4 regions of the Ruegeria sp. HKCCA5763 genome follow, and region 3 is predicted to be linked to each of the others. Evidence: riboswitches for the same ligand, from Rfam matches in the RefSeq annotation. Region 3 holds a riboswitch; each other region holds the start of a gene.
The links. A riboswitch is a leader RNA that binds a small molecule or an ion and turns the genes downstream of it on or off. The one in region 3 is predicted to bind cobalamin.

Region 1 (7,870 bases), on a different contig from region 3:
TCCTGTAAGAAACGGAGTCATCCGTCTTACAAACGCTAATCTGGACTTGTCCGAGGTTGAACTGGCGCAGGCGACCGGGGCGGAGCATACTTTTGTTATTAATGACTTCACAGCGGCAGCTTGGTCAGTTGCTGACGTCAAACAGAACGAAGTTTCGGTTTTGCAAGGTCAGGCGAAACCGCCTGTGGGCACGCGTTTGGTGGTTGGCCCCGGCACTGGGCTTGGTGTCGGAGCTTTGTTGTTTTCTGAAGGGCATTATCACACGGTTTCCGGCGAAGGCGGCCACGTGGGACTGTATCCGCGTCACCGCGACGAGGTAGAGATCTTTGAAGCAGCCCGCCGAATTGCACCTGAATGCTTTTTCGGGAACAGCCTGGCTCTGGAAGCGGAAATGTTCCTCAGCGGAACGGGCTTGCCCATCCTGTATCAAGCCGTTGGATTGGCGGCTGGAAACGCACAGCCTTCATTGCGCTCTGCCAAAGAGATTTTGGCCGAAGCCCGCGATGCCTCGGACCCCATCGCAGTCAAAACAGCGCAGATGTTCACCACGCATCTGGGCGCACTTATGGGCGACATGGCAGTTACTCTGATGCCTGCCGGTGGGGTATTTCTTGTGGGCGGCGTCGCCGAGAAAAACCGTTGGCTCTTTGATCAGGACTTTAAGGATGCGTTCAACGGCGGTGGACGTTTTAGTGAGTTGCGAAAGTCATTGAACCTGTACGTCTCAGAACAAGCCGAATTTGGCATCATTGGTGCAAACAACTTTTGCAAGAACGCCCTCAAGCGTTAAGCGACGTGCCCCACAAGAACTCCAGGAAAGGACTGTCGAATGATCTTGTGTTGCGGGGAAGCCCTGATTGATATGATCGCCGAGCCGACAGTTTTCGGTGCGCACGGCTTTGTTCCGCATACCGGCGGGGCGATCCTGAATACAGCAGTCGCCATGGGGCGTCTAGGCGTATCTGTGGGGATGCTGACGGGCATTTCAACGGACATGTTCGGCCAGCAGTTGATCACCGCATTAAACGCCAGTCACGTTGATACATCGCATGTGATCGTCTCGGATCGCCCCAGCACACTTGCCTTTGTTCAACTTCAAGATGGGCACGCAACCTACAGCTTTGTCGATGAAAACACGGCTGGGCGTATGTTGACGCCGGAAGATATGCCAGATCAGCTTCCAGCAGTCTCTGCTTTGTATCTAGGGGGTATTAGTGTGGCGTGTGAGCCCTGCGCGGATGCCTACGCGTCATTGTTGAAGCGTCATGGTGGCGAACGTGCGGTGATGCTGGATCCGAACATCCGTCCGGGCTTCATCGAGGATCAGGCCCGGTTTCGAACACGCCTGAACCACATGATCGCGCAATCCGATATCGTCAAAGTTTCCGACGAGGATCTGGACTGGATCATTCCCGGTACCGAGCCCGAGTCGGCGAAAGCCGCGTTGTTGTTGCAGGCCGGGCCAACGGCCCTGATAGTGACCCGGGGCGGTGATGGCGCACATGGGTATCTGGCAGATGGATCAAAGGTTTCGGTGCCGGTGAAACAGGTGCAGGTCGTAGACACGATCGGTGCCGGCGATACGTTCAATGCTGGTGTGCTCACCGCACTCAGCCGTGCTGAGAAACTGACCAAACAAGGCGTGCGAAACCTGACCCCAGAAGCGTTGCGCGCGGCCATGGAACTGGGAGCCGAAGTCGCCGCTGTAACCGTATCCCGTGCCGGGGCCGAGCCGCCCTGGGCGCATGAGCTTTAATTCTTGGAAAAACCAATGAAACGATCCGAAATTAACCGCATCAAGTCCGAAGCGCAGGCTTTCATACAATCCTTTGGAGCCGTGTTACCACCTTTTGCCGATTGGTCGCCCGATCAGATGCGAAGTCCTGTAGCTGAAACGATCCGCAGTCGGGGGCTGGGCTGGGACATCACCGATTACGCTCAGGGTCGGTTTGACGAACTCGGCCTGTTCCTCTTCACTCTGCGCAATGGTGAGGTGAATGATCTGAAATCAGGTCGCGGGATGTTGTATGCGGAAAAATTGCTGATCTCGAAAGATAAACAACTGTCTCCGATGCATCGTCACATCGTAAAGGCCGAGGACATCATCAATCGCGGCGGGGGTGATCTGGTGCTGGAGATTTACGCATCTGACCCTGACGGGGGCATCGACCGGAACACGCCAGTGACGGTACCCAGCGATGCCTGCCCTGTTACGTTGCAACCAGGTGAGCATTTGCGGCTGAAACCGGGGCAAAGCGTGACCCTTATGCCGGGTGTCTGGCACGCATTCTGGGCAGAACACGGCGATTGCCTTATTGGAGAGGTTTCGACTGTGAATGATGACCGTACGGATAATGTCTTCGAAGATTCCATCCCTCGGTTTTCACAGATCGAAGAAGACGCTGCGCCGGACTTCTTGTTGGTTTCCGACTATTGATATCAACCAGGCTAGAACCGGCCAACGTGAATGTGAGCCGCGCCCAGATGTTTTGGATCGGCTCGACTGCTTCTCCTTCTTGACAAGTCCAGCACCGCCAGCCTAGCTGAGTTGGATGGTTCCGAAAGGGATGAAAATGGGAATACGGTGCGGCGCTGTATTGCGCCAAGTCCGTGACTGCCCCCGCAACTGTAAGCGGAGAGCGACGCCACTGCGCCACTGACCCCGAAAGGGTTGGGAAGGTGGGCCAAGCTTTGACCCGCAAGTCAGGAGACCTGCCATCCGATGTTTAACCAACCCGGGGCGGGGCGTCCTGGAAGGAGGCTTTGATGGCACGGTTTTCGCGTGTTTCCATTTTTGGCACCTTCTGTCCGCGCTTGGTTTCAAGCAGAGCGGACAATGCAACAGGTGACTGATAGCTTTATCCTCAACCCCAATACCTATTGTGCTGTGGCCTCGCGAAAAGATCGCGATTCTCAAAATAGTAATGTTATAACATTGTATTGTAGTTTGATCAGCGGTAACCGGTGCGCACAATGACGAAAACTGCAGATCATTTCCTACTTGTATGCACGACATGCACAGGCGCGATGTCCACCGATCAAGTGAGTGGCGCATTGGCGCGAAAACTGCCCGAAGGGTTTGCAATCCGGGAGGTCGCGTGCATGGCGGGCTGCGACCGGCCAACCACCGTCGGTTTTCAGGCACCGGGCAAGGCGCAGTATTTGTTTGGTGACATCGTTTCGGAACAGGATCTGGATGCAGTGGTGGAATTCGCCGGGCAATATCAGCTCAGTTCCGATGGTTGGACAAACGCAACTGACCGCCCGCTAACACTGTTCACCAAAACCTTGTCGCGCATGCCTGCCTTGCCATCGCAGAGGCCGTCATGAGTTTCCTGGCTGTCGAAAACCTAGAATATTATGCCTTGAACGGTGATGTGCTGCTTCAGGATGTGTCCTTTGGCTTGGAAGAAGGATCAATTCTGGCGATTGCGGGACCGAATGGGGCTGGGAAGACTACGCTGCTCAAGCTGCTTTGCGGAATCGAACGTATTGCGCTGGGTGATGTGCAGATAAAAGGTCAAAGCCTGCGCACCTTGTCGGCCCATGAACGCGCGCGGACGATCGCTGTGGTTGGCCAACAGGAAATGCCGGATAGTCGGTTGCGATTGCACGACTATGTTGCACTTGGCCAAATTCCGATCAAGGCTGACAAGTCCGCGTCTGAGCACAGGGAAGATCTTGACCGGGTTTTGGAAACAACGGGTTTAATGCACCTTTCCCGCAAACCTATGGGTCAGCTATCGGGGGGTGAGAGGCAACGGGCGCATATCGCACGTGCGCTGGCTCAAAACCCGTCTCTGTTGTTTCTGGACGAGCCGACCAATCACCTAGACCCGGATGCCAAGGGGCACATGTTGTCTTTGGTCGCTGAATTGGGCGTGACGGTTGTCATGATCGTCCACGATCTGGTCATGATCCCGGAATTTGCCACTCATGTGGCGTTAATGAAATCAACACGTCTGACAGGGTTTGGCCCTGTCAACGATGTTCTGACAACGGATCGTGTCCGCGACACGTTTGGAGTGGATTATCTGTGTTTCCAGCATGAGGGCCGCATGATCCCTGCTCTGGATATTCGAAAACGTAAACTGTCATCATAACAGGAGCTTACAATGATGCAGAAACTCTGGCCTGTGGCTGTGTTCACTGGCCTGGCAAGCGGCGCAGCCGCGGATGCCATTACAGTGGACAATTGCGGCGAGCCACTGGTTTTTGAAACAACGCCAGAACGGCTCGTTGTTCACGACATGAACATGACTGACATGGCGTTTGCTTTGGGTCTGCAAGACAAGATCGTCGGCCTGACCGGCATCACAGGCTGGTACAAGACCAGCCCGGATTTTGATGCACAGCGCGGCGACATCCCCGAGTTGGCTCCGAAATATCCTACAGTTGAAAACCTTGTCTCTGTCGAACCCGATATGTTTTTCGCTGGTTGGTATTACGGAATGCAGCCAGGTGGCGAAGTGACCCCAGACACGCTGGAACCCTTTGGCATCAAGACCATGGTCTTGACCGAAAGCTGCGTGCACCTGAACAAAGACCGCCCCGAAGCCAGCATGGATCTGCTGTTTGACGACGTCCTGCGTTTGGGCCAGGTGATGGGTGTCGAGGCTAAGGCGGAAGACCTTGTCTTGGGCTGGAAAGTCCAGTTGGATGCCCTTGAGGCAAAAACCGCCGATCTGGATAAACCTCGTGTTTTCCTGCTGGACGGGCCGGCAGATGCGCCTTTTACCGCAGGTAAATTCGCCATCCCGGACGCCATGATTGCCGCTGCGGGGGGTGTAAACGTCACACATGACATGGATACCAGCTGGGGTCGCACCTCTTGGGAAACCGTGGCAGCCGCAAACCCGGAATTCCTGGTGCTACTGGACTATCAAACAGGAAATGGTGCAGAAGATACCTTCCAGTTTCTGAAAGATCATCCTGTCATGTCACAAACCGATGCAGTCAAGAACGCGCGCTGGATCGGCCTGCGTTACGAGGAATTGACACCCGGACCGGCAAATATTGAAGCCATTGAAAAGATGGCCAATGCGATGCATCCGGAGACCAACTGACATGGTCCATTTGGGCCGATCGATCTTGCTGGGGGCGGTCATTCTGACCGCCCTTTTGCTGCTGTCTACGATCTATGGCACAACCTCGATCCCAATGGCCGAGGTCTTTACCGCCATTGGCTTGGGGACCGGCCTGACAGAAGGTGAAATGTCCCCGGTGCATCGGATCGTTTTCGACCTTCGCCTCCCCCGAGCCTTGTTCGCCGCTGTGATCGGCGCAGGGCTGGGCGTAGTTGGCGTGGTTTTGCAAACAACCACGCGCAACGATCTGGCCGATCCGTTCCTTTTTGGCCTGTCCTCGGGGGCGGCGGCTGGGGCCGTTCTTGTCATAACGGTCACTGGCGATGTGCTGGGGGTCTGGACCCTGCCTTTGGCGGCGTTTTGCGGGGGGCTAATAGCCTCTGGCATTGTTCTGGCTCTGGTTCAGGGTTTGCGCACAAGTGCGCCGGAAAAGCTGATCCTGGCCGGTTTGGCTGTGTCTTTCCTGTTTTCCGCGATTACAAATTATTTGATTTTTTCCGGCGACAGTCGTGCGGCGCATTCGGTTATCTTCTGGATGCTGGGCGGATTGGGTCTTGCCCGATGGCAGACCTTTCCACTGGTCCTGACCGGGCTTGCCCTGATCCTAAGCTACGCGCTTTATCGCAGTCGCTGGCTGGATGCCCTTTTGACCGGAGATTTCACTGCGTCGTCACTGGGAATTCCCGTCCAGGGTCTTCGATTCCGAATGTTCTTTGTGGCTGCGTTGGCTACGGCCAGTTTTGTGTCCGTGGCTGGTGTCATCGGATTTGTTGGGCTGATGGTGCCTCATATTGCGCGCGGCATTGCTGGTACGCTGCACCGAAACCTGCTGATTACCTCGGCCATCGTAGGGGCGATTCTGCTGACGCTGTCGGATATTCTGTCCCGCCTGCTCTTGGCCCCACAGGAACTGCCCGTGGGTATCGTGACAACGTCTATCGGGTCTCTTTTTGTTTTCCTGTACCTGTTCAAATCCGCGCGTGGTGACTGACCTCAGAGACCGTCCTGCGTGTCCGATCCATGCGACAAGAGCTCTTGCACCAAAGGGTTCGGGAACCGGCGTTTGAACGTGATCGCGTGGAAGTTTTCCTTGATTTTCGGGTGCTCTTGCGCCTCGACCAGACGACCCGAAATCAACTCATCCTGAACAACGATCGGAGCCACCAGAGCCAGCCCGATATCCTCCCGTGCAAGCAGCCGCATCATCGCCATGTCGTCCACCTCGGCTGCCACCTGAGGGCGCACCGACATGCGGCTGGCCATGGCATCAAAAGCCGTGCGGACACTGTTGTTCGTTGTGGGCAGGATGAAGGGTTGTTCTTCCAATAGATCCCTTATTGAACGTGTCGGTTTCAGACGATCGGGGGTTCCGACGATGCTCACCGGTTGTTCGGCCAAATGATGAGTGACAAAGCTGGTCAAACTGTCGCTTGCGGGTTCGTGGTTCATCAAGACCAGGTCGAAATTCAGCGTTTCGAGCCCCTCCAGCAACTCGCTTGGGCTACCGGACCTTAAAATAACCTCGACGTCTGCGCGCGCCAAAATGGGCCGCAAAAAACGAATCTGAAAGTTGCGAGAAAGGGTGGACTGTGCCCCAACCCTAAGAGCTTGCCGCGTATTCCCCGCGTCCTGCAAGGTTGCCACAAGTTCCTGACCTGTCGCAAAAATCGCATCGGCGTGGTCCAGAGCGATATGTCCGGCTTCGGTGAGATGCAGCTTGCGGCCCCGGCGTTCAAACAGCGGATGACCAAGCCGGTCTTCCAGTTCTTTTATCTGCACCGACAAGGCCGATTGAGAAAGATTCAAACGCTGCGCCGTGCGGGTCAAGTTCCCGTCATGAGCGACGGCCCAGAAGTAGCGCAGGTGATGATAGTTGAGCGGCATATCGTTCTATTTATATGAACGAAACACATCAAACAATGTATTTTTCTTATGTTGCACTGCGAAATATGTCGAACGGAACAAGTCGAGTCAGTATCGAACGTCAAGGGACACACGCATGAGTTACCTGCTTCTACCCCTCCTAAGTCCAATGATCTTGTTGGGATCTGCATATTACTGCAGCCGACATCCGGGGATGCGTCCGGGCAATTTGCCGAAAGTCGCAGAATGGGCGGCCCTGGCGGCATTTGGCGTGTCTGCCTTGGCGGTCATGCTGCTAATTGCAAAAGGGTCCGGGACCTCGACGATGATCGGCTTTTGGGGAGTGGGCCTTTCGGTCCGGTTGGATGCTGTAAGCGCCACAATGTTGATTCTGGTCAGTTTCATTGGCTGGATCGTATTGCGGTACTCTGCAACATACATGGACGGAGAACCAAGGCAGGGTGCCTTTAGCGGTTGGATGTCTGTCGCGCTGGCCGCCGTTCTTTTGTTGGTGATGTCCGGCAACATCGTCCAACTGCTGGTCGCCTGGATTGCAACAAGCCTGGCACTGCATCAACTGCTGCTGTTCTACCCCGAACGTACCACGGCACAACGCGCAGCGCGCAAAAAGGCTGTTGTGGCGCGAATCAGCGAAGTTGCGCTTGGTCTGGCCGTTGCCTTGCTGATCATCGGCTACGGCACCACCGACATCGCTACGATCCTGTCAGAAGCACAGCCGACAGTAACCACAATTGTCGCCGCCCTGTTCATCGCACTGGCGGCCGTACTGGCTTCGGCCCAGTTCCCGGTCCATGGGTGGCTGACCGAGGTGATGGAAGCACCAACCCCGGTCTCGGCCCTGTTGCATGCGGGCGTGATCAATGCGGGCGGGTTTCTATTGATCCGCTTTGCGGATGTGA
Region 2 (7,870 bases), on a different contig from region 3:
CCCTTCCAGAGTGCCGAAGTCACAAAACAGGTCCTGCCCGTCCAAAACGCAGGGGGCGGCAACGTCCCCCGCAACGACACCGTCGGGCAGAACGTCACTAAGGGTGACGCCGTCGATTGCGATCTCCTGACTGGAGTTGCGCAGACGGTATTCAATCCGCAGATCGTCGCCCGATCCGCGCAGGCTTTCACGCACAACCGGTGCGGGTGGGCGGAGATCGGACAGGGTAAATGGCTTGAAGCTGATCCAGAAGATTGCCAGCAAAGGCAAGATCACCACAAGCGATACGCTGATCACGGTCGGAGCCAGCAGCGTCCAGGCCAGACGCGCCTCGCGTTTGGCTAACGCCCCGGTTCCGGTCGGTGGGGTGGCCGAAGTCATGGGGTACCTCGAAGGGTTAAGTGCAGCGGCGCGCACGCCGCTGCAGATGCCACTTGATTACTGAACCTTCGCCAGTTCTTCGTTCATGGCTGCAACCGCTGCGGCTGCGTCGATCTCGTCATCAATGTACTGACGTACAACACGATTGATGGCCTGAGAGTTGATCATTTTCGACGCCAGCGCCAATTGACCCTCGGCTACGCCCCAACGCTGCGCCACGTCCAGACCACCGACGATCTCATCGATCATCGCCTGTTCATACAACTCGCCCAGAGGGGCCTTACGGTCGACACCGACAGGCAGTTCCGCCCAGGCTTCAGAGAATGCAGTCGGATTGTCTGCATTACCACGGCGCACGGGGAACTTACCCTCAGGCGCAATGGCCAGCGTCTGGGTATAGCCGTCATCCATGGCAAACCTTACGAATTCCATGGCCGCGTCGGTGTCCGCATCATTGGTGATACCGAAATACCGCACGTCGCCCCAGGCCGCGCCATCGGGGTTCGACGGGCCCGACAATTTGGTCACGATACCGGTCTTGCTGGCCAGATCGCGCGATGTCGGGTCGTCGTTGATGGTCGGAGGGGCGCTGTCCCGCAGACCGGCCAGTTCATCAAGAATGAAAGGCGACCAGATGATCATCGCGGCTTTACCGTCGAAATACAGCTCACGCGATTGCTTCCAGAAAAGTTCACCCGGAGGCGAGGCTTTGGAAATGGCCTTGTAGAAATCCAAAACCTCGGTGGTCTTGGCCTCATCAAGCGGCTGGAAGCCATCGGGGCCAACCGGGCTGACGCCGTTTGCCAGGAATACATGCTCCAGCACCTGGCTCATGAAGTTCTCGTCAACTTTTGTGGCCGAGACAAAGCCATACATTTCTGGCGGGTTGTGCAGCGCCTCAAGTGCGGCCTGAATATCTGCAAAACTGTCGGGCGCTTCCAGACCGGCCTCTTCAAAAAGGTCCTTCCGGTACACAACCATTTGCGTCCAGCCATCCACCGGAACCGAGGCGGTTTCACCATTGAACGCAGCCATGCCCAAAGCACCCGGAGCGAAAGTATCAGCGCCCAGTTCTTCGATCACTTCGGTCGCAGCTTCGGTGTCCAGAATGCCAGCTTCGGCCCACGGCAGGGCGTACTGCAACGGGTGGTAGACCACATCTGGCAAGTCACCTGCGGCAAAAGCTGCTGTCGCGCGGGTGCCCAAATCTGTTTCTGTGACAGGGATCACCTCAACGGTCGTGCCGGTCTGCGCCTTGAACTGGTCGGCCATTTCCTGTTGTTTCGCCAGACGCTCGGGCTGCTCTTCGGTCGTCCAGAAACGGATCGTGTCCGCCTGTACCGACATTGCCGTCAGCGCCATTGCCAACGAAGAGCCGAGCATCAGCTTGGCTGCTTTTGGTGTAAGTTTCATGGTCGGTTTCCTCCCCGATTGTCTTCCATGGATCGTTTGATTTTTTTCGCCAACTCGTTCGAGGTCAGCAGCGGCGGTCCGTCAGAGTCGCGTTCAATCAGCACCGCCTGACTGAGTTCGCGCAAAGTTGCGGGTTCTTCTCCTCGGGTCTGACGTATCAGCATCGTAGCAAGGCGTTCACCTGCCCGTTTAGAGTCGACGCTGAACGTCGTTAGCCCGGGGCTGGCGTATTGGCATTCCGGGACCCCGTCATATCCAAGAACCGAGACATCGCGCCCGATCTCAAGGCCAAATTCTGCGCAGACAGAGTAGCTTCCCAGTGCCGCTTGGTCTGTCGCAAATACAATCGCGGTCGGCGGGACAGGAAGACGCAATAAAGCGCGCGCTTCAGCGGCCCCTTCTTCGCGGGTGCGGGCCCCTTCGCGTATCAATTCGGGATCAACTGGCAATCCTGCGTCCCTAAGCCCGTCGACATAGCCATCCCGACGCAGGTGGCTGTAGTTGAACTTTGGATCACTGCCGACAAACCCGATACGGCTGTGACCAAAACGGGCCAGACGTTCGACCGCGTCGCTCATGGCTGTTTCGCCGGAAATATCAAACCACGACGTATCGTCCTGAAACCCGACCTGACCATAGCCAGTCCGCCCATAAAGGATGAACGGCACCTGCAAGTCCTTCAGGTATCCAACGCGCGCATCATCGACTTCGGCTCGCGGCAGTATAAATCCGTCGGCCTTACGTTCTTCAACCAAACGGCCCAGCATGTTCAGCATGTCCTGTTTCGACTTCGCGGTCGAAATTGTCATCGTCCAGTCAGACGCACTGGCAGCTTCACAAGCCCCTGCCAGAAAGTCTTGGAAAAACGGATTGTGCCGATCCGGTTCTTCACTGTTGATGACCATTGCAATGGCACGCACGCGCCCCGTTCGGATGGCCTGAGCGTGGCTGAGCGGGCGATACCCCATCTTGCGCGCCGTCACCTCAACCCGCTTTCGCGTTGATTCTGAGATGTCGGAATACCCATTCAATGCCCGCGACACCGTGCTTTTCGAAAGGCCGAGTTGATCGGCCAGTTCATCAAGCTTCACCCGTCCAGTCGCCGAGGCGCGCCGGGATCGGATTTGTCGCTGTCGCGTGTTGAGATTCGCTGTCATTCCATCATTTTGCGTTTCCGAAACCGGTTTCGGCAATGGAAAAGTCCAATTTTTGTGCGTATTGTAAATTTCTGGTTTCACAAGCCGGGATACTTATGCTTCGGCATCAAATCTGAGGTCACCGCACTGATTGTCAGACAGTGACACTGATCACCTCTATGCACCGAGCCGCAACTACACGGCAGAAACACCTTATTGAAATTCGGTATTGCCCTAAGCGATGCCGCAAACGAGAGTTGACCGTGTACAAGTTTTTCTGCCATCAACGCGCCATGTTCGGTTCCGGGGACTCACCCGGAGGCAATAGGGAATGCAGTGCGGCTTTTTCTTCGCCAATTCTGCAACTGCCCCCGCAACTGTAAGCGGCGAGCGCGGCTGATCGTGCCACTGGGATATGCCCGGGAAGGCCAGCCAAGCGTTTTGACCCGCAAGTCAGGAGACCTGCCGAACATGCGCCCTCGGAATGGGCGTTGATCGTCGGCGACGGGGTGTGCGCCGAAACTGTTTGCCTATTTGAGCAAATGGTTTCGCATTCCCCAATGTCAAAAACCAATGCGTGCCGGGGAAGGCGCGACGTGAGAAGGACTTGTTTGTGAAACACTTTTTGTTGGCGGCAACAGCTGCCATTGCATTGCCTGCGATGGCTCAGGCTCATTTCCTGCTGGAATACACCGAAGATACCATGATTGATCGTCCTGGTGACGTTCCGGTCAAGTTGGTCTTCTGGCATCCGTTTGAAGCCGGGCACGTGATGACCCTGGAAAAGCCAGAAGAATTTTATGTGATCCACAACGGCGAAAAGACCGATTTGTTGGGTACGTTGGAAGAAACCACGTTCGAAGGCCCCGAGAACACGGCCAAGGCCTTTTTGGGCTCGGTTCCAGTGAAACGTTCTGGCGATTACGTCGTGGTAACGGTACCTGCGCCTTATTACGAGGAATCTGAGGATATCTATATCCAGCAGGTCACCAAGGCATATCTGAACCGAAACGAGCTGCCCACCGACTGGGACCAGCCGCAAGGTTTGGCTACCGAAATACTGCCGCTGAACAAGCCCTATAACATCATCGCTGGCTCGACCTTCACGGGACGTGTATTGAGCGAGGGCAACCCAGTGGCTGGCGTAGAGATTGAAATCGAATACATGGCCGCGGAACCCGACTTGGCCGGAAACGGCGCAAAAAACGCAACTGCTTCCCCACTGCCAGGCGGCGCACTGGTCGCAATTTCGGACGAAAACGGCTATTTCACCTTTGGCGTGCCAAAAGCAGGCTACTGGGGTTTCGCAGCGTTGGGTTCGGGCCCGAAGACTGAACATGAAGGCAAAGAACTAAGTCAGGACGCTGTGATCTGGATCCGCGCCTGGGATCTGGAGTAACCCATATGCATATTGTGGACGGAGCCCTTTCGAACCCTGTTGTGATTGGCGGCGCAATCGCGGCAGCAGGCGGGATCGCCATGGGGCTGAAATCGCTGGACCTGGATCGCATTCCCACTGCCGGGGTGTTGTCAGCCAGCTTTTTTGTCGCCTCACTGATCCATGTTCCGATCGGCCCGTCCTCTGTGCATTTGATCCTGAACGGTCTGGCCGGGCTTTTGCTCGGCTGGGCGGCCTTTCCGGCGCTTTTTGTTGGCTTGCTGCTTCAGGCTGTGTTCTTCGGCTTTGGAGGACTGACAGTGCTTGGGATCAACACAGTCAACATCGCCCTTCCGGCGGTGCTTACATGGATAATCTTCGGTCGTCTGATCGCCAAGGGCACGCCTGTTCAAGGAGCAGTTTGGGGCGGCATAGGCGGCGCTTTCTCAATCGCAGCTACGACGGCTTTTGTCGCAGTATCGCTGGCGCTGTCGGGCGACGAATTCCTGCCGGCTGCGAAGCTTGTGTTATTTGCTCACGTCCCTGTCATGGCCGTCGAAGCGGTTCTGACCGGGTTCGCCATTTTACTGGCTCGTCAGGTTAAACCAGAACTCTTTTATAAAGGCGCATCGGCATGAGGCAACTGCTCGTTGTTATTGCGTTGTCACTGATGCCGCTTCCTGCGCTGGCCCACAAAGTTATCGCAGGGGTCTTTCCTGCAGGCGATGCAATCGAAGGCGAATTGGGCTTTTCAAACGGCGATATGGCGCAAAACCAAAAAGTCATCGTGTACGGGCCCGATGGTGCTGAGTTGGGACGAACACTGACCGATACAGATGGTTTCTTCCTTTACACCCCGACCAACCCGGTAGAACACACGTTCAAAGCAGACTTGGGCGCGGGGCATGTGGCAGAAGTCACCATGCCTGCTGCCGATGTCGCGGCGATAATGGGTGTTGAAGCTGACGTGGTCGAAACTGCCGCAATGATTGCCCCTAAGGAAGGTGGGACGCAGGTGACTGTCGCATCATTGACGAACGAAGAACGCGCCGCAATTGCTCAGGCGGTCCGAGACGAAACCCGCCCGCTGCGACGCGAGATTGCCTCCTATCGTGAACACAATGATCTGCAAACGATCCTGGGTGGCATCGGTTACATTATTGGTTTGTTCGGAATCGGCTTTTACATCGCCGCACGCAAGAAGATGACCTCCTGATGGCCCACGCCCTGGAACCCCAGGCCAAGACATTGGCCGAGACTGGTACGGGTGCATCCTTTTGGGTGATCCAAGGCTTGGATCCTCGGATGCGGATCGTGGTGGCGAGTGTTTTTTCCATTGTCACGGTCTCGCTCAGCACCATTCCAGGGCTGATTGCGGCATTGGCTGTTTCTATCGGAGTGCTGCTGATGTCTCGCCTGCCCATTCGCCGAACGCTCAAACGTATGGCGATGATGGACAGCTTTATCATCTTCATGTTGGTACTTTTGCCATTTACCACGCCCGGGGATGCGATGTTCAACTTGTTTGGGTTTCCGGCCAGTTGGCAAGGCCTTTGGAAAGCCACTGAGATTGCGTTGACAGCTAACGCCGTCATATTGTCCCTGATGGTTCTGGTTGGAACGATGGAACCGGTTACGCTTGGCCACGCGTTGCATAAACTGCGCTGTCCCGAAGCACTCGTCCACCTTCTGATGTTTACCATTCGCTACATCGAAGTTTTACGCGAGGAATATATGCGCCTGCGCGCGGCGATGAAGGTCCGTGGGTTTCGACCGGGCACTAATTGGCACACGTATCGCAGCTTTGGCTATCTGGTTGGCATGATGTTGGTCCGCGCCATCGAACGGTCCGAGCGAATCTTAGCAGCGATGAAATGCCGAGGGTTCTCTGGACGGCTTCTCTTGCTGCAGGAATTTAACCTGACCCTGCGCGACTACGTGTTTGCGGCGACTCTATGCATAGTGTGCATTGGGCTTCTTTGTCTGGATTTCGCATGACGATCCTCAAGCTGGAAGACATTCATTTCGCCTATCCCGGTCAAGCACCCGTACTGGACGGCGCCTCGCTTACGCTTGAACCAGGGCAACGCTTGTCGATTGCAGGACCTAACGGAGCAGGGAAATCCACCCTGTTTGGAATTGCGCTTGGTTTGCAAAAGCCAACCTCGGGTAGTGTGATCGCCCTTGGAAAAGATCGGCGCACCGAGGCCGATTTTCACGAGGTTCGCCGCGAGATCGGACTGGTGTTTCAAGACCCTGACGATCAGCTGTTTTGCCCCACTGTGGCAGAAGACATCGCGTTTGGGCCTCTCAATCTAGGGCGCAACAAGGACGACGCTCTCGCCATCGTCGACAGAGTTCTCTCTGATCTAGACTTGATGCACTTGCGTGATCGCATAACACATAAATTGTCGGGGGGCGAAAAGCGTCTTGTGACCCTTGCCACCGTATTGGCGATGGAACCCCGGGCACTGTTATTGGACGAACCAACAAATGCGCTCGATATCCAGAACGAAGCCCGCCTGCTGGAGATACTACAGGGTTTGCCACAGGCCATTTTACTGGTCAGCCATGCGCCATCCTTCCGTCAGGCATTGGCCCCGGACACGCTTGAATTGAGAAACGGTAGACTTGTCGCCGCGGGATTTTGAACTGCTGCGCTTTGCCGACGATTGGTCAACACATCGGCCCCCTGCCCCTCATCAGGCGAAACGGTATACGGAAAAGGCCGGTAAGCCCGCGCAGTGGTGCCCATGGATGTCGTTTCAGCTTCGATAGCGCTGTCCAGTGCTTTGCGGAACAGTTTTGCGCCCTTATCCAGACCAAGATCAATATAGGGTGTCTTGGCGTGCTTAATACCCAGATGCACCTGCTCCAACACCCCTTTGTCTTCGAGAAACGCCATCCGCATGCGTCATTCATGAACTTTAAAACCTCTGCGTTATCGGGGTCTGTGTTTCGGTGCTGAAACCAAAAGTACCGGGTTCGGTCCTCGTCAAACGGCGTCATGAAATTGTACGAGATATTGACTTAGATCTTGTCGAATGGGGGTTGCCATAGCCACCGGTTCCAACAGGCGCGTAAACGGATCTGTTCAGCGCGATAGCAGGCAGGCACATCTCGTAATGCTGAAGCCGGTCGCAATCGCTCGGAAACGACACCGGGGTGCCATCTTCCTGCCGGAAGAAAACGATGTTCTTAGCCAGAAACGTTTCGGCCTTCAGCACGCGCCCGATATTTTTTCTCAAGGCCACAACTTACCAGCAATTTCTCAGAAACATCGATTGCCCGCCAATCCATCATTTGGCTTGCTAAAGTATGGGCGCCCAAACGCCGCCATGCCATGTCAGAGTAGTAATGGGTTGTATAAGCCTGACTAATTTCAAACTGAAGCCGGCGGAGGGATGTCAGGTTGCGCAGCAACCTCGGAATGAATCCAGCTCAAGAATTCGGCAACCTTTTCGCTACCCTTGGTTTCGTGCGGTCGGACCAGCCAATAAGACAACGGCGATTGGGTCATTTCCGCAAAGGGTCGGACCAAACGCCCGTCTGCCATCATGTC
Region 3 (7,870 bases):
ATGTTATTCTATAACCCAAATCCTCAAAATAGTTCTTAATTCGTTCCAAGCAAAGCGGTTCGCGCATAATCACAAACATTGTCTCTGAAGAAATTAGGAGATCTGGGAAGCCTGCGCCCGTTATCTCTGCGGTTAGGCTTTGAATTAACCCGGACAAATCTGTCCGCGCTGGCAATCCAGATATCGCACGCACAAGCTGGTGGTGTGCGCCATTCGTGTTCTGCCCTGCACTCGGAACGAACAGCCCGTGGTGATTAAACCAATCTCTATTGTCCAGAAGAAGTGTTTGAATTGACGTCGTTCCAGTCTTAGGCGCGCCAATATGCAGATAACAGTGCCGTGAGATGTCAAACTACCTTAACTATCAAGTCTTTGCCCGAGTTCGTGTTGTGAAAGCCTGACACCAACGTCACTTTGAAGTCAACTGGCACATATAGCACCTTCGGGTGGCGTTTATGATCGGGCTTTATAGAGAGCATTCCGGGCCATCCAGCCTGAAGCCGTTCGACCCTATAGCACATGTCAGAAGCTGAGATATCGGGTCTGGTAGCGTGTTGCCGCGCATTCGAAGAAGACAGTCATCGCCACCAAACACACCCAACCCAGTGCGAAATATTATGTCCCTCATTCGGTCTAAAACGAAATTTCATGACAACGCGAACGGAATGGACTAAGGACTAATGCAAGAGAAGCCAAAATATCTGGACGAATTGTGGAATACATAGCATTTACCTTCGAGATGGGGGTCGTTTGCGCCCTTCTCGCTTTCACTGTTTTCCTGTTTGTGTCCGAGATCGTCAGAATTGATCTTTCCGCAATATTGGTTTTGGTTCTTGTCGGCTTGCTAAGCTACGCGCCCGGCCTTGAGAATCTGGCGGATGTGCCGCGTCTGTTTGATGGATTCGCGTCAAACGCAGTTATCTCGATCATTGCGGTCATGATTGTTGGCGCTGGACTGGACAAAACTGGCATCATGAACAAGGTTGCGGCTGCTATTTTGAAATATGGCGGCAAGTCGGAAAACCGGGTTCTGCCGATCATATCCGGAACCGTTGGCGTCATTTCGTCTTTCATGCAGAACGTGGGCGCGGCCGCATTGTTTCTGCCGGTTGTCAGCCGGATATCCTCGCGATCTGGAATACCTCTGTCGCGCCTGCTTATGCCGATGGGGTTCTGTGCGATTCTGGGCGGCACGATGACGATGGTGGGGTCTTCACCGCTGATCTTGCTTAATGATCTGATCCAGACAGCAAATGACGGATTGCCGGTCTCTCAGAAAATGCAACCGTTCGGATTGTTCTCGGTAACGCCGATCGGTGCGGTATTGATCCTGACCGGCATCGGGTATTTTCTGTTGCTGGGGCGCTGGGTTCTTCCCGAAGCGGAAGGGGAAGACAACACTGGCACCGGTCAGGGCACACAGGAGTATTTGCAGAGGGTCTACGGGCTAAAGGCAGATGTATTCGAAGTTGTTGTGCCCGCGGAAAGCCCGCTGGTGGGAAAAATTCTTGCCGATATCAACCACGAGAGCCACCTGTACATCATTTCAACTTTCTATCGCGGTAAAACCTCGATGGTTCAGGTTCTGACCGCAGAAATCGCGGCCCCTTGTCGGCTGGCTATTGTCGGACGACGTTCTGAGGTTCAGGAATTTGCCACGAAATACGGTTTGACCGTTCTTCCTGATCTGGACATTTTTGTTGAAGAGTTCGCCCCCACCAATGCCGGCGTGGCCGAAGTGGTTATCACCCCGGACAGCAAACTGATCGGGAAATGCCCGCGTGAGCTTTTGTTCCGCAAGACTTATGGCATGTCGCTGCTTGCCATTCACCGAGGGGAAGAAACGCTCAGCCACGTTGAGACTGAAGATCACGAATCCACTCAGATAGGGCTTGAAAAGTTCCATGCCGGGGACATGCTTGTTGCGCATACCCGTTGGGACAACCTTATGCGGATCACGCGCGATCCCGATTTCGTTGTGGTGACAACCGATTTTCCACAGGATGAACTGAGGCCGCAGAAGGTCGGGTGGGCCCTTGCCTTTTTTGCCATTTCATTGTCCCTAATCCTGTTCACGGACGTGCGCCTTTCGCTGTGTCTTCTGACCGGGGCAGCCGGAATGATGTTGACCCGCGTGCTTAGCGTGGATGAGGCCTATCGTGCCGTTGGATGGAACACCGTCTTCCTGCTCGCCTGCCTCATACCTTTGGGACAGGCCGTGCAGAACACCGGCACAGCCGCATGGATCGCACAGCAAATCATGGTCATTCTTGACGGCTGGCCACTTTGGTCGCTTCAAGCAGGCATTGCCGTTCTGGCAACAGCGTTTTCATTGGTCATGTCGAACGTTGGCGCCACCGTTCTGCTCGTACCACTGGCCGTATCAATTGCCGTGGCTGCAGGAGGCAACCCAGCAGTCTTTGCACTCACAGTCGCCATATCAACCTCGAACAGCTTCATCATCCCGACCCATCAGGTCAACGCACTGATCATGGGTCCGGCCGGGTACAAGGTCATGGATTTCGTACGCTCGGGCGGCATTATGACTGCTTTGTTCCTGATCGTTTCGTTGGTGATGATCAACGTCCTGTACTAGCGTAGCAATCGGGGCCGGATTTATGGGCTGACCAACCCCGACTGCCAATGACACCTCACTGGAAAGCCCAGGCTGGACCTTTACGCCGGACCTCGCCCTTGCGGAACAACCTCGTACCCTGGCTCTTCCGGTTCATCATCTTCCATCTCCGGCGGGAAACCGGGGGCTGTGATGTCCAGGCCTGTCGCCTCTTCCAGTCGTTTGATGATATTCGGCGACAGCTCGCGATCCCCATACCGGGCAATGCCATCTTCAAAAATCTTGATCATGACCGGGTTCATTTCCAGAGGCACCCCGGCGCGGTCAGCGACCTCTTGAAACAGACCAATGTCCTTTTTCACCAAGTCCATAGTGAAAGAAATATCGCGCGATCCGTTCAGGATGACCTGACTTTCCGTTTCATGCACAAAGGACGTACCGGACGAGATTTTTATCGCCTCGTATGTTGTGTTCAGATCCATCCCGGCAGCCTTTGCCGTGACCAGCGCTTCGGCGCAGGTGATCAGGTTGGCCGTGGCCAGATAGTTGGTCATCACCTTCAGAACCGAGGCAGAGCCCAATTCACCAGTGTGCAAAACACGCCGCCCCATGGTGGTCAGAAACGGCAGAATTCGCTCAAAAGTCGCACGATCACATCCCGCGAAGATCGAGATATTGCCGGTGGCCGCCCGGTGGCACCCGCCCGAAACCGGGCAGTCCACTGCCGCGCCTCCGCGTTCGATCACCTCGGCCCCCAAACGCTTGACCTCGGCCTCATCGGTTGTCGACATCTCCATCCAGATTTTGCCGGGGCCCACTTCGGGCAGCATCTCTTGCATGACCGCATCTGATGCCGCAGGCGATGGCAAGCAGGTGATGACGGCATCGCAATCGCGCATCAACTGTGCCGGACCTTCGGCTGCCTTTGCGCCAAGGGCGACGAACTCGCCCACCAGATCCGCGTTCAGATCATGCACTATCAGATCAATCCCGTTTCGCAGCAAGGAACCCGAAAGCTTGCCGCCAACGTTTCCCAACCCGATGAATCCTACTTTCATATGTCGCCTCTCCCTGCTGGCTTGTACCCGTCATGCGATCACGGATTTATCTGACCATTCATGCCGCCCAACGACAACCACAGGTCGCTTTTCACACCCACACCCTGATGTTACGCGCAACGCGCTTGACAAGCGGGCCAGCGGTGCCGCATGACCCATTCGTTGGTGTCGGCAAGAGCCGATGAAAAGGGAATGCGTCAACGGATCTTCCGCCAAACGCAGCCGCCCCCGCGACCGTGACCGGAGAGGGTGCCCAATGCCACTGGCCAAGGCCGGGAAGGCGGGACATCCGACAGAGGACCCTGACGTACCAGGTCTCTGACATCCGCAAGCCGGGAGACCTGCCAGCACCCGAAGTTGAAACCGGGCGGGGTGTTCCGGTGTCGGGTCCATGTTGCGACACGTGGCCCGCTTGAAACCCCGTCCCCCGCGAAGAGGATTTGGGGGGATGAGAGACACGACTGAGACCACACCGGTCGAGCTTCTGGTCTGCACGACCTGCCGCCGCGGGCTGCCCGTCGAAAACGATGCGCAACGCCCCGGCACATTGCTGCACCAGGCCTTGGAACAAGCCGAATTGCCCGACGGCATCACCCTGAAACCTGTTGAATGCCTTTCGAACTGCGATCAGGGCTGTTCTATCGTGCTGCGCGGCGGTCCCGATCGCTGGACCTTCGTTTACGAGAACCTGAACGAAGTGGACCATGTCGATGTGATCATCGACGGCGCGACCAAGTATCTGGCTACCGAAGATGGCCTGGTGAAATGGCGCGAACGCCCTGAACATTTCCGCAAAAACTGCGCCTCGCGCATTCCCCCGATTGGAGCCTGACATGTCGAATCTCGAAAAACTTCCCGTCACCGTGATCACCGGCTTTCTGGGCTCGGGAAAAACAACGCTGGTCAAACACCTGATGCAGAACCCTCAGGGCAAACGTCTGGCCGTCGTCGTCAACGAGTTTGGCGATGTGGGCGTGGATGGCGATATCCTGAAATCCTGCGCCATCCCGGATTGCCCTGCGGAAAACATCATGGAGTTGGCAAACGGTTGCATCTGCTGCACCGTCGCGGATGACTTCATCCCGACCATCGAGGCGCTGATGGCGCTGGAACCGCGCCCCGAGCATATCCTGATCGAAACCTCTGGCCTCGCCCTGCCAAAACCGTTGTTGAAGGCGTTCGACTGGCCGGATATCCGCTCAAAGATCACTGTCGATGGCGTGATCGCTCTGGCCGATGCCGAGGCCGTCGCCGCCGGTCGCTTTGCCCCGAATGTCGAAGCTGTGGATGCCCAGCGCCTAGCTGATGACTCGATCGATCACGAAACGCCCCTGTCCGAAGTGTTCGAGGATCAGATCTCGTGCGCCGACATCATCCTGTTGACCAAGCCTGATCTTGCAGGACCCGAAGGTGTGGCCAAGGCCAAAGAGGTGATCGCCGCCGAAGCCCCACGCCCCCTGCCTGTTGTCGAAGTCGCCGAGGGCGTCGTGGATGTCCGCGTTGTACTGGGTCTGGAAGCCGCAGCCGAGGACGACATGGATGCGCGCCCGTCGCACCACGACGGTCACCACGATCATGAACATGACGATTTCGAAAGCATCATCGTCGAGTTGCCGGAACAAACCGACCCAGCCGATCTGGTCGCCAAGATCGAACGTCTGGCGTCAGAGCTGAACATCCTGCGTGTCAAAGGTTATGCCGCCGTTCAGGGCAAACCCATGCGCCTGCTGGTTCAGGCTGTGGGCGCACGTGTCCGTCACCAATATGACCGCCCATGGGGACCGGAGGAAGAGCGCCGTTCGCGTCTGGTCGTTATCGCCGAGCATGACGACATCAAAGAGGCCGAAATCCGCGGAATCCTTGCAGGCGTCACCGAGGCTGCCGAGTAAACCATGCACGTCGTCTTCCGCGAAAGCAACGGGCTCGAGGAAACCGAGACCCCAACCGATCTGGGCCAAAGCCCGGCGGATTTGGTTGTCTTGTCCTTCTCGGACAGCGACCTAGGCGCTTTCGCGGCGGGTTGGCATCGTGGCGGCGGGGCCGAGGGACGAATGCCAACACTTCGATTGGCCAATTTGACCGCCCTCAAACACCCTCTGTCCGTCGACACCTATGTCGAACAAACGTTGGACGGCGCCAAGGGCATTCTGATCCGCCTGATTGGCGGCGTGCCTTACTGGTCCTACGGCTTGCAACAGGTTCTGGCGCTGGCGCATGCTAAGGGCATCGCGCTTGCCGTTCTGCCCGCGGACGGGCGAGAGGATACGCGGCTGGATGACTATTCCACTCTGCCCGTTTCAACGCTGCGCCGTTTGGCCCATCTGTGTGACACCGGTGGTGAGGTCGCAGCGCAAGCCGCATTGGCCCAGATGGCCTTGGCAGCAGGGCTTTATGCCGGGCCGGTGATGGGCGCAAAGACCCTGCCTGAATGCGGCGCATGGTGCCCGGATCGTGGTGTAATCCCAACGGATACCGCGTTCGAAGGCGACGCAAAACGTATCGTCGTCACGTTTTACCGCGCATATCTGACGTCGGCCGACACTGCCCCAGTCGCAGCTCTGATCCGCAGTTTGCGTGCGCGCGGATTTGCGGCAGTGGGCCTGTTCGCACCTTCGCTCAAAGCGCCAACTGCTGCCGATTGGTTGCGCGAGACGCTTGAGGCGTTGACCCCCGCTGCCATCATCAACGCAACGTCCTTTTCGGGCAAAGGCGCGTCGGGCACGTCTCCGCTGGATGCCGCCAATGTGCCGGTGTTTCAGGTCGCTCTGGCCACCTCGCGCCGCAAAGCCTGGGCTGAGGCGGAACGCGGTCTCTCCCCTGCCGACCTTGCCATGCATGTTGTCTTGCCCGAGGTAGACGGGCGGATTTCGGCGGGCATCGCTTCATTCAAGGAACCGGGCAAACGCGATCCTCATCTGGAATACTCCCGCTTTGCCCACCGGGCCGAGGCCGAACGGATCGAAGCCATTATCGACCGGGTATCAGGCTGGCTGCGCCTGAACGACAAACCGAAGGCGGATCAGATCCCAGCGTTGGTGCTGTCGACCTATCCCGGCAAAGACTGGCAGATGGCCCATGCGGTGGGCTTGGACGCGCTGGCATCTGCCGAGGCGATGCTGTCCGATCTCCACAACGAAGGCTATGACACCACGCCAGAAGAGCCGATTGCTGAAACACTGTTGGACGCCCGCATTTCTTGGCCGCTGGAAGAATATTTGCACGCGCTGACCGATCTGCCCGAGCAATTGCAAGCCGACCTTCAAACGGTTTGGGGCAAATGCGAAGACGATCCGGCCTTTGCAGATGGCGCGTTACACTTCACAGCACTGCGCCGTGGTCAAGCTCTGGTCGCGTTGCAACCCGAACGCGGTACATCGGAACTGCGCGATGACGATTATCACGACCTGTCGCGCACGCCACGTCACAGCTATGTCGCCTTTTATCTGTGGTTGCGCAAAGGTCTTGGTGCTGACGCGCTGATCCATATCGGTGCGCATGGCACTCTGGAGTGGTTGCCGGGTAAGTCTGTGGCCCTGTCTGCCGATTGCTGGCCCGAAGCGCTGATCCGCGACCTGCCAGTGATCTACCCCTTTATCGTCAACGACCCCGGCGAAGCCGCGCAGGCCAAGCGTCGGATCGGAGCCGTCACGCTGGGCCATATCCCACCACCAATGAAGGAAAGCGGGACGCCGGACCGGATGGTGCGGTTGGAGTCGCTGCTGGATGAGTTCTCTAACGCAGACGGGTTAGACCCCAAGCGCCGCGACCGTTTGCAAGAAGATATCCGTGACGAAGCGCAGGCCATCGGGCTGGAAAACGATCTTGGCCTCGATCAAGCCACCTGCACATCCGAGGCGATCACCCGGATCGACCGCTTTGTCTGTGACATCAAGGAAAGCCAATTCGGCGACGGGCTACATATCTTTGGTCGCGTGCCCGAAGTGACAGGCAATTTCGACCCAACGGCTTCGGCCCATGCCGAACGAAGTGCTCTGATCGACGCGCTCGCGGGCAAACGGATCGAGGCTGGCCCATCCGGCTCTCCGTATCGTGGGCGGTCGGACGTGCTGCCGACAGGGCGGAACCTTTATACAACCGACCCACGCTCGGTCCCAACCCGCGCAGCATATGCGCAGGGCGTCAAACTGGCTGAAGAGCTTGTGCGCCGTCATCTGCAAGAAGAAGGCGATTACCCCAAAGGGCTGATTGTTGACCTGTGGGGCTCAGCCACCATGCG
Region 4 (7,870 bases), on a different contig from region 3:
TTATCCCGGAGAAAAGCCATACCGCATGGTCTATGTTGAAGACCCATTTGGTATCGTATTCGAACTCTACAGCCACTCGTATGAGCTGACCTACTCGTCTGGTGCTTACACCTGAAGCCTGCGAGCATGCTTTGATAAGCGTTAGGGCGAGAATGCAGTTGTCGCGCTGGTCCAACACGACCCGCTATATTTCCTTTCGCGCCCTGAGTGCCGCGGTGATTGTCCCGTCATCCAGATAATCCAGCTCTCCGCCAATCGGCACGCCCTGAGCCAGTGAGGTCAGGCGGACCTGCCCCTCCAACTGATCGGCGATGTAGTGGGCTGTGGTTTGGCCATCGACGGTGGCGTTGAGCGCAAGGATAACCTCTGTGATCCCTTCGGCCAGAACCCGATCCTTCAGGCGCGGGATGCGCAATTCGTCCGGGCCAACTCCGTCCAGCGCCGACAGCGTGCCGCCCAGAACGTGATAGCGGCCCTTGAACACGCCAGCGCGTTCCATCGCCCAGAGGTCGGCCACGTCTTCGACGACGCACAGCTCTCCGGTTGCGCGGTCCTCGCTGTTGCAGATGTCACAGATATCGGTGGTGCCCACATTGCCGCAATTCAGGCATTCCCGAGCGGTGATTGCGACCTGCTGCATCGCGTCTGAAAGGGGCGTCAGCAGCAGGGCGCGTTTTCGAATCAGGTGCAACACCGCGCGGCGGGCCGAGCGGGGGCCAAGGCCGGGCAGTTTGGCCATCAGGTCGATCAGATTGTCGATGTCGCTGTTCGAACTCACGGTCTGTCCTGCGTATCGCCGGAGGGAAGCTCCGGCGAATCCAATTGTGAAATGATGAAAATCAGAACGGCAGCTTGATGTCTGCGGGCAGGCCCATGCTTTCGGTCAGCTTGGCCATTTCAGCCTGAGAGCGCTCGGCAGCTTTGGTCTGCGCGTCCTTGATGGCAGCCAAAATCAGGTCTTCGACCACTTCCTTGTCGTCACCGTTGAATATCGACGGGTCGATGTCCAGACCTTTGAGCTCGCCTTTGGCGGTCGCCGTCGCCTTGACCAGACCAGCCCCGGATTCACCGACAACCATCATGTTGTTCAGCTCTTCCTGCATTTCGGTCATCTTTGTTTGCAAGTCCTGCGCGGATTTCATCATCTTGGCCATGTCGCCCAGACCGCCAAGCCCGCCGAGTCCTTTCAGCATAGGTATTCTCCTGTGTCTCTGTTTGGTCTCTAGATACGGCCCGTCGAAGCGCGGCACAAGGGTTGTCCCGCCGGTCGGAGAGGTCTTTCAAACCACGCGGACGTCGTGCAAGCCGTCTGTCTCGGTAACCGAGCAGCAGATCGATTTCAGGGTTCTTGGATGGTCGTAGTCCCAGGGACGACCGCGATGCATTGTTGCGCGCTCGTCCCAGATCAATACATCGCCGACGGACCAATGGTGCGAATAGACGTATTCGGGCTGCGTGCAAAACGCGATGGCTTCGTCCAGTAGGGACTGACTTTGTTCATGCCCCATGCCTTCGATGGCAAAGGCGTGCGAGGCGATGAACAGGGCTTCTTCTCCGGTTACCGGGTTCGGCCAAATCGCGCGCCATGGGCGATCTGGCCATCGCGTCATTTTTGGCAGCGCAGCGAGGTCGGCTGAAATTTTTGAACGGGAATGCGACAACCGGTGCCAGATGATGGCGTCCCTAAGAACGGATTTCAGACGATCTGGCATATGCGCCCAAGCGGCGCGGGTCGATGCGATCTCGGTTTCGCCGCCGGATGGCGGGACGACTTTTGCCGTCAGAATATTGATCAGCGCCGGCGTCGGCAGGAACGTGCTGTCTGTGTGCCACAACATGTTGGCCTGCAAATCCAACAGACGCAGATCGTCTTTCGCACGCAGCCCATCCTTGGTTTTGTTTGTCAGTTCGGGAAGCTGAAACTCAACATCGCGACCCGCTGCCATGGCTTCACGGTTTTCCAATGGCCCAAAAAGTTCGGCAAGGCGAATGTGGTCCGCATCAGATATCGATTGGGCCGGAAACAAAAGCACAGAGCGGGTTTCGAATGCGCGCCGGATTTCCGGAAAGTAACGCTGTTTGGTAACGTCGCGCAAATCTAGGTCGTGAACGACCAATCCGAAACGTGGGTGCAGTGGTGATGTTCGCATGAAATCCCTCCCTGGCATCATGGAAGGGTGTACCTGTTTGAAGGGTCGATCTGCTTCGTTTGCGACACGGGATCGAGCGCTTTCGGGTCAGTCTTCTTCGAACGGGTCCCACTCATCTTCAACTTCAGGAAGCGCTTCGGTCTCGACCTGGGCGGCGCGTTGTTCCGGCGTCTCGATCTTTGTGATCTTTGCCTTGGGGAATTGCGCCAGCACCGCCTGAACCAGAGGATGCTTTTCAGCTTCGGCCTTCAAGGCCAGCTCGGCCTCATCTCGCACTTCGGCAATTGTCGGCGTATCCCCGTTCGAGACGATCGAGACAGCCCACCGGTTTCCGGTCCAGCGTTGCAGGGCAGAGCCCAGCCGGGGCGCAAGGTCTGTCGTTGCATTCGTGGCTGGGGTGAACTCGATCCGACCGGGCTGATAAGACACAAGTCGCACGCCGTTTTCCACTTCAACCAGAAGCTTCACGTCGCGGTTGGCGCGGATCAGTTCGACCACGTGCTCAAAGGTCGGGTACCGGGCCAGGGCCGTCTGAGCATCCTGTGCCAATGCGGCAACCGGCGCGCCGCTTGAACCACGTGGGGCCGAGGCGTATGTGGATGCGGGGGTGGCGCTGGCCTGCGCGGGTGTTGCACCCTGCCGAGACATCAAGGTGCCGCCGCTAGGTCCACCTGCCGGAGGCGGCGGGGCGTCCTGCAGCCGTTTGACCAGTTCTTCAGGGCTGGGCAGATCAGCAACATGGGTCAGGCGGATAACGGCCATCTCAGCGGCCATCATGGCATTGGGCGCGGCCGAGACTTCTTCGAGCGCTTTCAGCAACATCTGCCACATCCGGGTCAGAACGCGCATCGGCAGGGCCTCTGCCATGTGTTGGCCACGGCTCCGTTCGTCCGGAGAAACGGTTGGGTCTTCGGCGGCGTCTGGCGTGATCTTCACGACGGACACCCAATGTGTGATCTCAGCCAGATCGCGCAAGACAGCCAATGGGTCAGCACCTTCTGCGTATTGGCCGCTGAGTTCTGTCAGTGCGCCTGCGGCGTCGCCCCGCAGGATCATGTCCATGAGGTCCAGAACGCGGCCACGGTCCGCAAGGCCCAGCATTGCGCGAACCTGTTCGGCAGTGGTTTCACCCGCCCCGTGCGATATCGCCTGGTCCAGCAGCGAGGTTGCATCCCTTGCAGACCCTTCCGCGGAGCGCGTGATCAGCGCCAGCGCATCTTCTGCGATCTCAGCGCCTTCCGCTGACGCGATCTTTTGCAGAAGGCCGATCATATCCTCGGGTTCGATCCGGCGCAGGTCAAAGCGCTGGCAGCGGGACAGAACTGTGACCGGCACCTTGCGGATTTCAGTGGTTGCAAAGATGAACTTCACATGCTCGGGCGGTTCCTCAAGCGTCTTGAGCAGCGCGTTGAAAGCGCTGGTCGAAAGCATGTGGACCTCATCGATGATGTATATCTTGTAACGCGCGCTGGCGGCGCGATAGCGGACACTGTCGATAATCTCGCGAATATCGTTCACGCCAGTTCGGCTGGCGGCGTCCATCTCCATCACATCGACGTGGCGGCCTTCCATGATCGCCACGCAGTGTTCGCATTGGCCGCAAGGTTCGGTCGTCGGGCCGCCATTACCGTCGGGCCCGATACAGTTCATACCCTTGGCGATGATCCGTGCGGTGGTGGTTTTTCCGGTGCCGCGAATGCCGGTCATGATGAAAGCCTGCGCAATCCGGTCCGCTTCGAACGCGTTTTTCAGGGTGCGCACCATGGCATCCTGACCCACCAGATCGGCAAAGGTTTCCGGGCGATATTTGCGGGCGAGAACCTGATAGGCGGGGCTGGGCGTGTCGGTCATGTTTTCTCGGTCGGATTCGGTGCTTCGGCTCAGCGTAGTGGTCGCTGCCTTCCGCGTCCACTGCGAGGCGCGATGATTTTTGATTTAGATTCTGACCGGATTCGCACTAAGCTGGTCCAACAAAATTTATGGTGCATTTTCGTTAAGAGTTCTTGGTGGAGGACACTGGTTTATGTCGCAACTGGTTATCTATGCCCTGCAAGTCGCGGGGGGTACACTTGCCCTGACATCGATGCCCGGACGGGGCGGGGATTATGAAAGGGATCTGGATACGATTGCCGCATGGAAGCCGGGGCTGGTTGTTTCAATGACAACGGACGTCGAGATGCTCCAAAACGGGGCGCAGGAATTCGGCAGCGATATCCAAAGCCGCGCCAGCCGGTGGGTGCATCTGCCGATCGAAGACTTTGGCGCCCCTACGCCTGCAGTTGAAGAGGCGTGGCCCTCGATCAGCGCGGCCGCCCGGCATGCTTTGACGGGTGGAGGGCGGGTACTGGTGCATTGTCGGGGCGGCTGCGGCAGGTCGGGAATGGTTGTTCTGCGGCTGATGGTCGAATGCGGCGAACAGCCAGACAAAGCCCTGGAGCGTTTGCGGGCGCTGCGTCCTTGTGCCGTGGAAACAGACGCCCAATTGGCCTGGGCAGCACAGAATTTTCAGGCTCAAGTCGTATAGTCTTAGGCCGAAATCTGTTCAGGCGCGTGCACGGGTTTGCGAGGCCGCAGCTTTGCAACCTCGATCATCGCGCAGGGTGGGTCTGTAATGATGCCGGATGGCAAGGCGCTGAACGTGTTTCCAAAGATCAGATCGGCGTAAGCGTTCAGGTCCTGCGGCTCTGCTTCAGGCTGTGTATCGCAAAAGATGCGAATTCTGTCTGATTGCGCTCGGAAAGTTGCGTGGCATCCTTGCGTGCAATGTGACAATTCACTGCCACCTTCAAACTCGAACCCGTCGCTTGTGGCGGCTGTGGCCTGCTTCATCGCCTCGGAAATTGAGCGTGCCAGCCGCGCCAGGGCAGGGCAGGTTTTGCCCGTCCGCTGACACACCGTTGCACTGTATTCATGCGTCTTCGTCTTCCAGATCATCCTGCGCCCTCCGCGCGTGGTGGGCAGGAGAGTTGGGTCAGGTGGGACGGCAACGTGCTGTCAGGACCTGCCCGGACACCCCGCCCGAGTTTCGGTTTCAGTTCCGATGGCAGGTCTCCTGACTTGCGGGTCATGGCTTTGCCGACCTTCCCAGCCCTAGGGGCCAGTGGTGTTTTGGCATCGCTCACCGCTTACAGTTGCGGGGGCAGTCGCGGATTTGGTTTGCGCCCGGATGACCAGACTGAACCGCACCGTGTTCCCTTTTCATCCCGACCCCTTGTGGGGGACAGGAACCATCACACAATCGCTAGCGTCTGATCCGGTTCCGAGTCAAGCTGATCTTTTACCCCGACGTGTGGTCATGCTGGATGGGGGGAACGTTCCTCTTTAGTGTTTAAAATATTGAAGCCAAGCAATTCAGTTTTTCAGTGCAGGGTCAGGGATCATGTTGGACGCAGAGCAGACGGTGTTGGCTGAAGATTTCCTTTTCCCATCCGGGTCCACGACCCTTGCAGCACGGTTGTACCGACCGCTGTCAGAGCCTGAAACCGTGGTTGTGCTGAATAGTGCAACGGGTGTGCCGCGCGACTATTATCGCCACTTCGCACAGTGGCTAGCGGCCGAGCGGGGTATGGCGTGTCTGACCTATGACTACCGGGATTTCGGGCATTCTCTGACCGGCCGTATGAAGGATGCGCGTGCAACAATGGCGGATTGGGCTTTGATCGACATGCCAGCGGCGCGGGCGGAAATGCGCAGGCGTTATCCTGATGCGCAGCAATGGACCATTGGTCATTCCGTTGGTGCGATGCTGGGGCCTGTTCAGCCCGACATCGACCAAATCGATCGGATGATTTGCGTGTGTTCGGGGCTCGTAACCCTCAGTGATCACCCATGGCCTTACCGTGGATTGGCCGGTGTTTTCTGGTATGGACACGCACCGGTACTGGTCAAAGCACTTGGCTATCTGCCGGGAAATGCGATCGGGTTTGGTGCGGACTTGCCGGGCTCGGTCTACTGGCAATGGCGCGAATGGTGCACGGCTCCTTTGAATTATGTACCTGAAATCGGACAAAACCTTCCTGAGGCGCGTTGGGACGGCTCCGGTAGACCCGTGGATTTGTTCACTTTCGAGGACGACCAGATGGTCCCGCCCGAAGCTGTCTGGCGGCTTGCCGACCTTTATGGCGCCGAGGCTAAGCGGCACCTGCTTAGGTCTGATGACTTCGGATTGTCAGAGATTGGCCATATCGGAGCTTTTGCTCGGCGTAATGCGGCAGTTTGGCCGAGCCTGATCGCGTGATCAGGCTCGACTTTTGAATTACCGAGTATTTTTCGCTTAACGCCCTTTATGCAGTTTTCGATCCTTCATGACACCCCGCACCATCTTACCGAACGCTTTGTCCCGTGCCCGGGATTGGGCGACGGTTTCCGAGTTGCGCTGATCTTCGCGCCGAAGCTTTCGCCATCGATCCAAGCGGGCAGGGTCAAGCACGCCTTGTTTGATCGCCCGCTGTACAGCACAGCCTGGTTCGGATTCGTGCTGACAATCTGAAAAACGGCAGTTCAGGCCAAGTTCGGCGAGGTCCGAGAACACCTCGTCGATACCGTCCTGAGCTTCAAGCAGACGCAATGCGCGCATTCCAGGCGTATCAATCAGCCAGCCGCCGTTGCGCATCCGGTGTAACGCGCGCGCCGTGGTTGTGTGCCGACCGCGAGCGTCGTTCTCGCGAATACCTGACGTCGCCAAATCCTGATCGGTCAAGCCGTTGGACAATGTCGTCTTGCCAACGCCTGACGACCCAACCAGTGCTCCGGTCTGGCCTTTGGGGCACCAGGATAAGACCTTTTCCAATTCCGTTAGGTCTAGCGCGTTGATCGCCAGAACTGTCAGAAACGGGTCCAGAGCCTGCACCTGTTCCGAGAAACGATTGGGGTCATCCGATTGGTCAGCCTTTGTCAGGACAACAACCGGGTAACATCCTGCCTGATGTGCAAGTGCCAGATAACGCTCTAGCCGGGGCAGGTTGAAATCAGCGTTGCACGAACTGACGATGAACAGCACATCGACATTGGCAGCGATCAGTTGCGTCGCAGCGCCTGTACCGGCGGCGCGCCGGTGCAACAGGCTGCGCCGGTCGAGTAGATGTTGCACGCGATTGTCGTCGTCCGTGAGAACCCAGTCTCCGACGGCATAGCTGCCGGTCGATTGATCAAGGGTCAGCAATGGAGATTCGCCCTGCGGATTCAGCCCGATCAGGCGGTCCCTATGAACGGAAGCGATGCGAAAAGGCGTGCACGAAGGATGAGCCGCGTGTTGCGCGGCAAAGTGAGAGGACCATCCAAGGTCCGAAAGTGAAGAATTCATTGGTCTGCCTGTTGTCAGAAACAGCAATCCCAACGGATGGCGATCGCGCATCCCCGGGTCATGTGTTCAGGCAGTCAGCAAGTAGTGTGAGATCAGAACCGCGCTGCCCGAAGGGTTTTTGTTACAATCATAAAGCCCTCCTGTGGCTAAGGTTCATGAAGTGAGAGGTTGGACATCGACCCAAGCGGGGCTCGTTGTGGCTGCTTCCTTCCGGACCTGACCAGGTTGGCGAGGCGCTCGCCCGCGCCAACCTCTCGAGTCTGGATATAGGGAAGGTGTGGGCAAAAGACAACCCGTCAGAATGTCAGGCGAATACGTTCGAACCCATTGGAATCTGATTCCAGCAGTCTGGCTTTGAACGGGCGCAATTCGTTAATGTGTTTTAACGCACCCGGACCGGTTCGAAGCACGGATTGTG

Region 1: it holds a riboswitch for cobalamin, as region 3 does, so the genes downstream of both, GOV89_RS12375 (DUF1636 domain-containing protein) here and GOV89_RS11535 (DUF1636 domain-containing protein) in region 3, are expected to answer to the same signal.
Region 2: it holds a riboswitch for cobalamin, as region 3 does, so the genes downstream of both, GOV89_RS11605 (DUF4198 domain-containing protein) here and GOV89_RS11535 (DUF1636 domain-containing protein) in region 3, are expected to answer to the same signal.
Region 4: it holds a riboswitch for cobalamin, as region 3 does, so the genes downstream of both, GOV89_RS16680 (hypothetical protein) here and GOV89_RS11535 (DUF1636 domain-containing protein) in region 3, are expected to answer to the same signal.

Annotation. Positions count from the first base shown of each region.
Region 1 is NZ_WQGF01000006.1:192,472-200,341, forward strand. It holds gene GOV89_RS22850 (ROK family protein) at 1-790, shown strand, start outside; gene GOV89_RS12365 (carbohydrate kinase) at 830-1,756, shown strand; gene GOV89_RS12370 (D-lyxose/D-mannose family sugar isomerase) at 1,772-2,437, shown strand; cobalamin riboswitch at 2,537-2,735, shown strand; gene GOV89_RS12375 (DUF1636 domain-containing protein) at 2,974-3,330, shown strand; gene GOV89_RS12380 (ABC transporter ATP-binding protein) at 3,327-4,103, shown strand; gene GOV89_RS12385 (ABC transporter substrate-binding protein) at 4,116-5,066, shown strand; gene GOV89_RS12390 (iron ABC transporter permease) at 5,068-6,078, shown strand; gene GOV89_RS12395 (LysR family transcriptional regulator) at 6,081-6,971, opposite strand; gene GOV89_RS12400 (proton-conducting transporter membrane subunit) at 7,087-7,870, shown strand, end outside.
Region 2 is NZ_WQGF01000006.1:4,858-12,727, reverse strand. It holds gene GOV89_RS11620 (carbohydrate ABC transporter permease) at 1-381, opposite strand, end outside; gene GOV89_RS11615 (ABC transporter substrate-binding protein) at 439-1,794, opposite strand; gene GOV89_RS11610 (LacI family DNA-binding transcriptional regulator) at 1,791-2,951, opposite strand; cobalamin riboswitch at 3,212-3,415, shown strand; gene GOV89_RS11605 (DUF4198 domain-containing protein) at 3,544-4,329, shown strand; gene cbiM (cobalt transporter CbiM) at 4,335-4,946, shown strand; gene GOV89_RS11595 (cobalt ABC transporter permease) at 4,943-5,524, shown strand; gene cbiQ (cobalt ECF transporter T component CbiQ) at 5,524-6,306, shown strand; gene GOV89_RS11585 (energy-coupling factor ABC transporter ATP-binding protein) at 6,303-6,959, shown strand; gene GOV89_RS22665 (hypothetical protein) at 6,896-7,213, opposite strand; gene GOV89_RS11575 (LysR substrate-binding domain-containing protein) at 7,691-7,870, opposite strand, start outside.
Region 3 is NZ_WQGF01000005.1:299,324-307,193, reverse strand. It holds gene GOV89_RS11550 (hypothetical protein) at 1-67, opposite strand, end outside; gene GOV89_RS11545 (SLC13 family permease) at 740-2,596, shown strand; partial or broken gene GOV89_RS11540 (NAD(P)-dependent oxidoreductase) at 2,677-3,654, opposite strand; cobalamin riboswitch at 3,780-3,997, shown strand; gene GOV89_RS11535 (DUF1636 domain-containing protein) at 4,082-4,465, shown strand; gene cobW (cobalamin biosynthesis protein CobW) at 4,467-5,522, shown strand; gene cobN (cobaltochelatase subunit CobN) at 5,526-7,870, shown strand, end outside.
Region 4 is NZ_WQGF01000010.1:49,253-57,122, reverse strand. It holds gene GOV89_RS16710 (lactoylglutathione lyase family protein) at 1-115, shown strand, start outside; gene recR (recombination mediator RecR) at 185-778, opposite strand; gene GOV89_RS16700 (YbaB/EbfC family nucleoid-associated protein) at 840-1,193, opposite strand; gene GOV89_RS16695 (TauD/TfdA family dioxygenase) at 1,281-2,150, opposite strand; gene GOV89_RS16690 (DNA polymerase III subunit gamma/tau) at 2,238-4,001, opposite strand; gene GOV89_RS16685 (protein-tyrosine phosphatase family protein) at 4,174-4,674, shown strand; gene GOV89_RS16680 (hypothetical protein) at 4,677-5,084, opposite strand; cobalamin riboswitch at 5,175-5,397, opposite strand; gene GOV89_RS16675 (hypothetical protein) at 5,530-6,387, shown strand; gene rsgA (ribosome small subunit-dependent GTPase A) at 6,424-7,452, opposite strand; RNA gene ffs (signal recognition particle sRNA small type) at 7,611-7,709, opposite strand; gene GOV89_RS16660 (bifunctional 2',3'-cyclic-nucleotide 2'-phosphodiesterase/3'-nucleotidase) at 7,749-7,870, opposite strand, start outside.